2 regions of the Paenibacillus taichungensis genome follow, and region 1 is predicted to be linked to the other one. Evidence: riboswitches for the same ligand, from Rfam matches in the RefSeq annotation. Region 1 holds a riboswitch; the other holds the start of a gene.
What was found. Region 1 has a riboswitch for glycine ahead of gcvT (glycine cleavage system aminomethyltransferase GcvT). Riboswitches for the same ligand answer to the same signal wherever they lie in the genome.
Positions count from the first base shown of each region.

Region 2: another riboswitch for glycine. It lies ahead of sdaAB (L-serine ammonia-lyase, iron-sulfur-dependent subunit beta); the one in region 1 lies ahead of gcvT (glycine cleavage system aminomethyltransferase GcvT).

Region 1 covers NZ_CP194720.1:635,720-639,141, forward strand. The annotation lists gene gcvPA (aminomethyl-transferring glycine dehydrogenase subunit GcvPA) at 1-979, opposite strand, end outside; gene gcvT (glycine cleavage system aminomethyltransferase GcvT) at 976-2,112, opposite strand; glycine riboswitch at 2,310-2,410, opposite strand; glycine riboswitch at 2,414-2,536, opposite strand; gene gcvH (glycine cleavage system protein GcvH) at 2,884-3,273, shown strand.
Region 2 covers NZ_CP194720.1:5,547,351-5,550,772, forward strand. The annotation lists gene ACR1R9_RS24945 (YhgE/Pip domain-containing protein) at 1-82, opposite strand, end outside; gene sdaAA (L-serine ammonia-lyase, iron-sulfur-dependent, subunit alpha) at 335-1,279, opposite strand; gene sdaAB (L-serine ammonia-lyase, iron-sulfur-dependent subunit beta) at 1,269-1,958, opposite strand; glycine riboswitch at 2,070-2,211, opposite strand; glycine riboswitch at 2,216-2,339, opposite strand; gene ACR1R9_RS24960 (MFS transporter) at 2,677-3,422, opposite strand, start outside.

The sequences.
Region 1 (3,422 bases):
ACGTCGCCTTTTCCCGGCGAATATGCTGTTCCCGTGCTTGCAGCGTGAGTACAAAACCACGCTTGCCGTTGCGGTCCGTTGTCTGGCCTACAATGCGGCCAGGAATCCGGCGCATATGAGCCTGGGATACCGCGAAATATCCGCATGTTGGGCCGCCGAGTGATGCGGCGATGCCAAGGGGCTGCGCGTCGCCAACGACGATGTCAGCACCCAGCTTGCCTGGGGCTTCCAGCAGACCCAGCGATAGCGGGTTGGCGCTGACCACGAGCAGGCTCTTGTGCGCATGGGCAAGATCTGCGGCCTGTTTTACATTTTCCACGGCGCCGAAGAAGTTCGGGCTCTGGATCATGACGGCTGCGGTGTCATCGGACACGGCGGCTTGCAGGGCATCCCAGTCTGTTACACCATTTTGATATCCAATCTCAACAATCTCCAGATTGAGGCCGTGAGCATAAGCTTGCAATACCTGACGGGATTCAGGGTGCACGGTGCGTGACACAATCAGTTGTTTGCGGCGGGTTGCCGCTGCGGCCAGATTGCCTGCTTCCGCAAATGCAGTCGCACCATCGTACATACTGGCATTGGCTACAGCCATACCTGTCAACTCACAGATGTAGGATTGAAACTCGAAAATCGCCTGCAATTCTCCTTGGCTGATCTCGGGTTGATAAGGTGTATAGGCGGTATAGAACTCGGAACGGGAGATGACATGATTAATGACGGAAGGTACGTGGTGATCATAAATACCTGCACCCAGGAAACTGGCGTGTGTCTCGAAGTTGGCATTCGCTGCCGCTTGCTTCGACATATGACGTGTCAGTGCATATTCATCGAGTTTGGAGGAAACAGGCAGTTCACCCTGATAGCGAATCTCCTGTGGAATGTCATGGAACAGATCTTCAATCGTTTCCACGCCGATGGTTGCCAACATGGCACTCTGATCCTGCTCGGTCATGGGAATGTAGCGATGCTTGCTCATGCTTGATCAGCTCCTTGAGTAGGTGTCTTTGGCGCACGTGTCCGTTTATGAAAAGGGGTCTTCACGACCTCGGCTTTTAGTTTCTTGCCACGAATCTCAATCTCCAGCGGGGTACCTAGTGCAGCATATTTGCTGTCGATCAAGGCCAGCCCCAGATTACGTTTCAACGTAGGCGACTGAGTCCCTGTGGTCACTTCACCAATCTGCACACCTTCGGCGTAAATGGGATAATGAGGGCGAGGAATGCCGCGCTCCAGTACTTCGATCCCGACCAGCTTGCGGGCAGGTCCATCATTTTTTTGCTGCAACAAGGCTTCATGTCCGATAAACGGTCCTGCATTTAACTTCACAAACATGCCAACGCCAGCCTCCAGCGGTGAGATAGTTGCAGACAATTCCTGTCCATACAGGGGCAGCTTGGCTTCAAAGCGCAGCGTATCCCGGGCACCCAGTCCTGTGGGAACAAGTCCGTGAGCTTCTCCGGCTTGCATCAATCCGTTCCAGACCGCAGCGGCTTGTTCCGCAGGAACGTAGAGCTCAAAGCCATCTTCACCCGTATATCCGGTACGGGATAACAGCAATGTAACGCCGCATACCTTCGCATTTGCCACAAAGCGGAAAGGCTCAATCGAAGACACATCCGTGTCTGTCACCGTTCTGAGAATATCTACTGCCAGCGGACCTTGCAGAGCAAGTAGCGCTGTTTGATCCGAATCATTGGTCATCGTTACGCCAGGCATCATGTGCTGTTGCAGCCATGCCCAGTCCTTATCGATGTTGGAGGCGTTAACCACCAGCATATATTGCTGGTCTTTCAGTTTATAAATCAGCAGATCATCGACCACGCCACCATCCGGATAACACATTAACGTATATTGGGCCTGACCGGTAACGAGTGTTGTTACATCATTAGTGGTCATGTGCTGTAAAAAAGCTTCTGCGTGTTCACCTTGTACGGTGAATTCGCCCATGTGGGATACATCAAATAATCCAGCACGTTCTCGCACCGCTTCATGCTCTTTCTGAATTCCGCTGAATTGTACCGGGAGCTCCCAGCCACCAAAATCAATGCATCGTACGCCTTCATATTGCTGATAGAGTGGAAAGAGTGGGGTTCTAAGCAAATCGGACATCCAATCACCTCGTCATGGGCCGTCAACCGGCCGAGTGTATAACCATGGATCAATGAATCTGGCATCATATTTTATTATAAAAGTAAGGTAAGGACGCGATAGGCAGCGCCGCTCTATAACCTGTTTTCGTTTTTTTGGGAAAAAGGAAAAGGACAGGCCAAAGAATCGGCATGCCAGAAGCACGCTGTATTCTTAGGCTCTGTCCTTGGTACCTGAGAGTTACCCCGCCGCATGATGCAGCAGGTTTCCCCTTGGGTGATCATAACGCCCACACAGGGCGATTAGATGCTCTCCAGAGTTGCGTCCCGTAAAAGTCCTTTTGCCTGAGAGATTCACCTCCGCTTGTCGGTGGTTTACTCCTTCGGCGTTACCGCATGTACACCCTGATTCGGGTGTCAAGGGTAATCTCTCCCTTTACATTCATCCGCGGGTATTGCATAGACCAATTAAACACATTTACTACTCTCATTAAAGCCTGAATCGACTATTGATGTCAAGAACGATATCATAGAAATGAATAAAAAAGCCGAATGATATTTTTAATTCGTTTCATAACGTTCGTCTATTTATAAAGAGTGCGCTTACTTTTCTAATATTCACCATTATATGTAGGGAGAGTGCATTTGAGTTACAGGTATATAAGGAAGAAAAACAAATAAATTGTGAGGTATCTTGACATTTGAATCGAAAATATCATACGCTATGTTCTGGGAAAAAGGTTAAGGTCAAAGAAACGCATGCACTCATTAATGAAAAGCGAGGCGGATATCGATGAGCGAATTGAAAAGTGATTTCCTGTACAGTGAAGAGCACGAATGGGTGCAGACCGTAGGGGAGGATACCGTACGTATTGGTATTACCGAGTTCGCGCAGCATCAGCTGGGTGACATTGTGTTTGTGGAATTGCCTGACCTGGAATCGGATGTAAAAGCGGAAGACGGCATTGGAACGATTGAATCCGTCAAAACCGTTTCGGATTTGTTTTCTCCTGTCAGTGGAACGATTATTGCTGTGAATGATGCATTGCAGGATTCCCCGGAGCTGGTTAACAACTCTCCATATGAGGAAGGCTGGATGATCGAGATTCGTGTTGAGGGCGACCTGACAGCAGCACTTTCCACGTTGATGAACGCGGATGCGTATCGTAAACATACGGAATAATATTAAGGTACAATTCACCGATTGGATAGAGTTTTAGCTTGATGCAAAAGTTTTTTTAAGGTAATAAAATGAATCGATGATTATAGATCCGAATGGTGATATTGCTTATTCGGAGAATACTTAGGCGCAATTGCCTCATCTGAATCAGG
Region 2 (3,422 bases), 2.0 Mb from region 1:
GGAACAATACGGCTGTAATTAACCCGACTACTGTAGCTCCATTTTTCAAAAACAGAAGACTCGTTTTAAAAACACTTTTCATGTTATCCATCTCCTTAAGTTCTATAACTTTTTCTCCGTCCTATATATCGTATTGATATATGACAGTTAATAATATATCTAATCGATATATAAACGTCAATACCTATTTTCTTTGTGGGCAAAAGCAAAAAAAGCCGATACGCTTCTTCACCAGGAAGAATTCGTATCGGCTTTTCGTATCAAGATGGGAGCTCATCACCTTTTTTTATATTAAAAGGCACACCAAGTTAAAATTGATTTCAGGCCAAAGGCGTTATGCCTTGGCTTCCGGTTCATTTTCATTAGGAGACTCAGCTTCAGTCTCAGGCTCCGCACGCTTCGCCTTTGGTTTAGCAAGCTTCTCCATCATTTTCCGTCCTGTCGGTGTTTGGGCAAGCCCACCTTGGGCCGTTTCACGGTGCCTGCTCGGCATCGCACTGCCCACTTCCAGCATGACATCAATGACTTCGTCAGAAGGAATGGCACTTCGTACCCCGGCCAGCGCCATGTCGGCCGCAGCCAGCGCAGTTACGGCACCCAGTCCGTTACGGACGATGCAAGGGATTTCCACGAGGCCTGCGACAGGATCGCAGATGAGCCCTAGTGTATTTTTTAACGCGAGGCCAACTGCATGAACCACTTGCTCCGGCGTCCCTCCACGCAGCTCCACCATGGCTCCAGCGGCCATACCGATCGCAGAACCCACTTCAGCCTGACAGCCACCCTCGGCACCTGAGATAAATGAGTTGTTGGCAATGACATAACCGATCGCTCCCGCACAGAACAGACCGTTCACCAGATGCTCGTCACTCCAGCCAAAACGCTCCTGGGAGCTGATAAATACACCCGGAATGATGCCGCAGGAGCCAGCTGTCGGTGTGGCTACAATCCGGCCCATCGAGGCATTCACTTCCGATACACAAAGGGCATACGCCATGGCCAGTGCAGAGGCATCTCCAGAACAAGTCTCGCCTTTACGAATGTACTCAGCCATTTTTTTGCCGTCTCCGCCAGTCAAGCCGCTGCGTGATGTTGTATCTTCTGTTAGCCCTTTGTGTACAGCTTCCTTCATCACCTGATAGTAATCCGACATCTGCCGCACAACATCCACTTCCGGGATATTCGTCTCCTGAACCTGCTCTTCGATCATCAGCTCGGCAATGGTCTTGGACTCTGCTGTACAGATGGTATTCAGTTCATGTAGATGTTTAAACCGCATCAGGCTCGACCCCTCTCTTCAAATCAATCACGCGAATGTCCAGCATATGATCCAGCGACCGCAGACGGTTCAACATCTCAGGATTCGGCACACCATCCATCTCCATCGCTGTCAGTGCTTCACCATCCCGGGCTTTCCGATCCACTTGCATGTACCCGATGTTCACCCCGGACGAACTGATGGTGGAGGTTACCGAAGCGAGCACCCCTGCTTTGTCCGAATGGCGAAGTACAAGTGTGGGGAACTCTCCGCTGATCTGTACACGAAAATCATTCAATGCATGCACCGATACACTACCACCGCCGATGGAAGCACCGATTAGTGAACATTGGCGGTCTCCGTGCCATAGTTCAATCTTGACCGTATTCGGATGAGGAGCAGGCAGGCCGCTTGTGAAAAACTCTACCTCCATACCCGCTTCCTCTGCATATTGTTCTGCATCCGGTATACGTGGATCATCAGTCACATAATCAAGCAGGCCACCGATCAACGCAAGATCCGTACCATGCCCCTGATACGTATCAGCAAACGAGCCGTATAGAGTTAATCGAGCGCGTTCAGGCGTGCATCCCAGCCACTGACGGGCAATTCGCCCCAATCTTGCCGCTCCAGCCGTATGTGAACTTGATGGACCTGTCATGGACGGACCAATAATTGAAAAAACGTCTTTAAAACGCATCGCAAACCCTCCATTTATAATCGTCATTTTCATCCAGACGTACACCCATAATGTTCCTTTATTACTGAATGATGACATAAGAAAAGGACAGAAGAAGGCCCTAGGCCCTCTCTCTGTCCTCGATACCTGAGAGTTTCATGATAAGCAGCGCGGCGAATCGATGCATCCCTGTATTCACAGGTGATGTCACCCTGCACACCGTGCTGCTTGATCATATACCCCTTGGGTGGCGCAGTTCGCGCACTCTCCAGAGTTGCGTCCAACGATGGTACATTTACCTGAGAGATTAACCGCTGCGCCGGGTGCGTAGCAGCTTGCTCCTTCGGTGCCCGACAGCTGTCATTTTACTCGACATGCCCAGGTCTCTCCCGCTCGCTATCATTCGCTGTATGGAACCATTCTGATCTTGTACCAGAACGATAATTGAAGTTTTTAATACTTTCTCATTAAGATTAATCGACCGGAAGATCAGTGTCAACAAACTTAACGATTTCTTTGCGAATATTTGCTTTTTTCCATTTTATACACAAGATAAACGAACAAACTGTAAACTTTCATCACATGAATGTGTTAATGCGTTTCATCTCGAAAGCGCATACATTGTTCATTTTCTATTAGCCAATATCTGTGTTTAATACTATTTATGTTATGTTCCACTGAACGGTTCGGGTATTCAGGCAACCTTTATTCTGTACTAGAATTGCCGTATTTCTGCCTGTCACCCCACCATCGCCTTGGGCTTCGCCGGTTCATCGTAATACCTGCTTCGGGAAGGAAACATGCTCGTCACCCACAATCCCAACGCAGCTAACAGCATGACCCCAGATACAACTGTATATACCATACGAAGCGACAACTGCTCTGCTATTACCCCTGCAATCAAAATGGAAGCCACCTGTAGCACACTTAACACAAGTCCAAGTACACTGCTCATTCGCCCCATCAGATCGACAGGGATATTATTTTGATAAAAGGTAACCAGGCCGGTATTCGCCAGTGCGGAGCACAGACCGAGCAGAATAAAGGCAACAGCCGCCAGTTCAAACGAGAATGAACGGGCGAACAGGAAATAACCAAGCGCAACCAGAAGTACACCGCCACCCATCATGTGACGGACCGGCAAATGTTTGGCGAACATCCAAACCAGCATGGAACCTGCCAAATAACCGATGCCGGTGATACTCATTAATGCTCCGTACTGTGATTCAGGCAGGTTCATCACCTGACGGATAAACACCACTTCCTGAGCATCCAGCGACATGCCGACCACCAGAATAATCTGGAACAGGGCATATATACCGACCACGTAGCCCGACTTTCGGCTGAAGCTCAGTACAGCTCTCCAATCCTGGGCAATCATCCGAGGGGTCAGCCTGCTTCCCGTCCCTATATTCTGTTCTCCAATGCCCAGTTTGGGAAGAAACATTAGAATCAACGCAGAAGCAGCAAAGGAAACCGCATTGG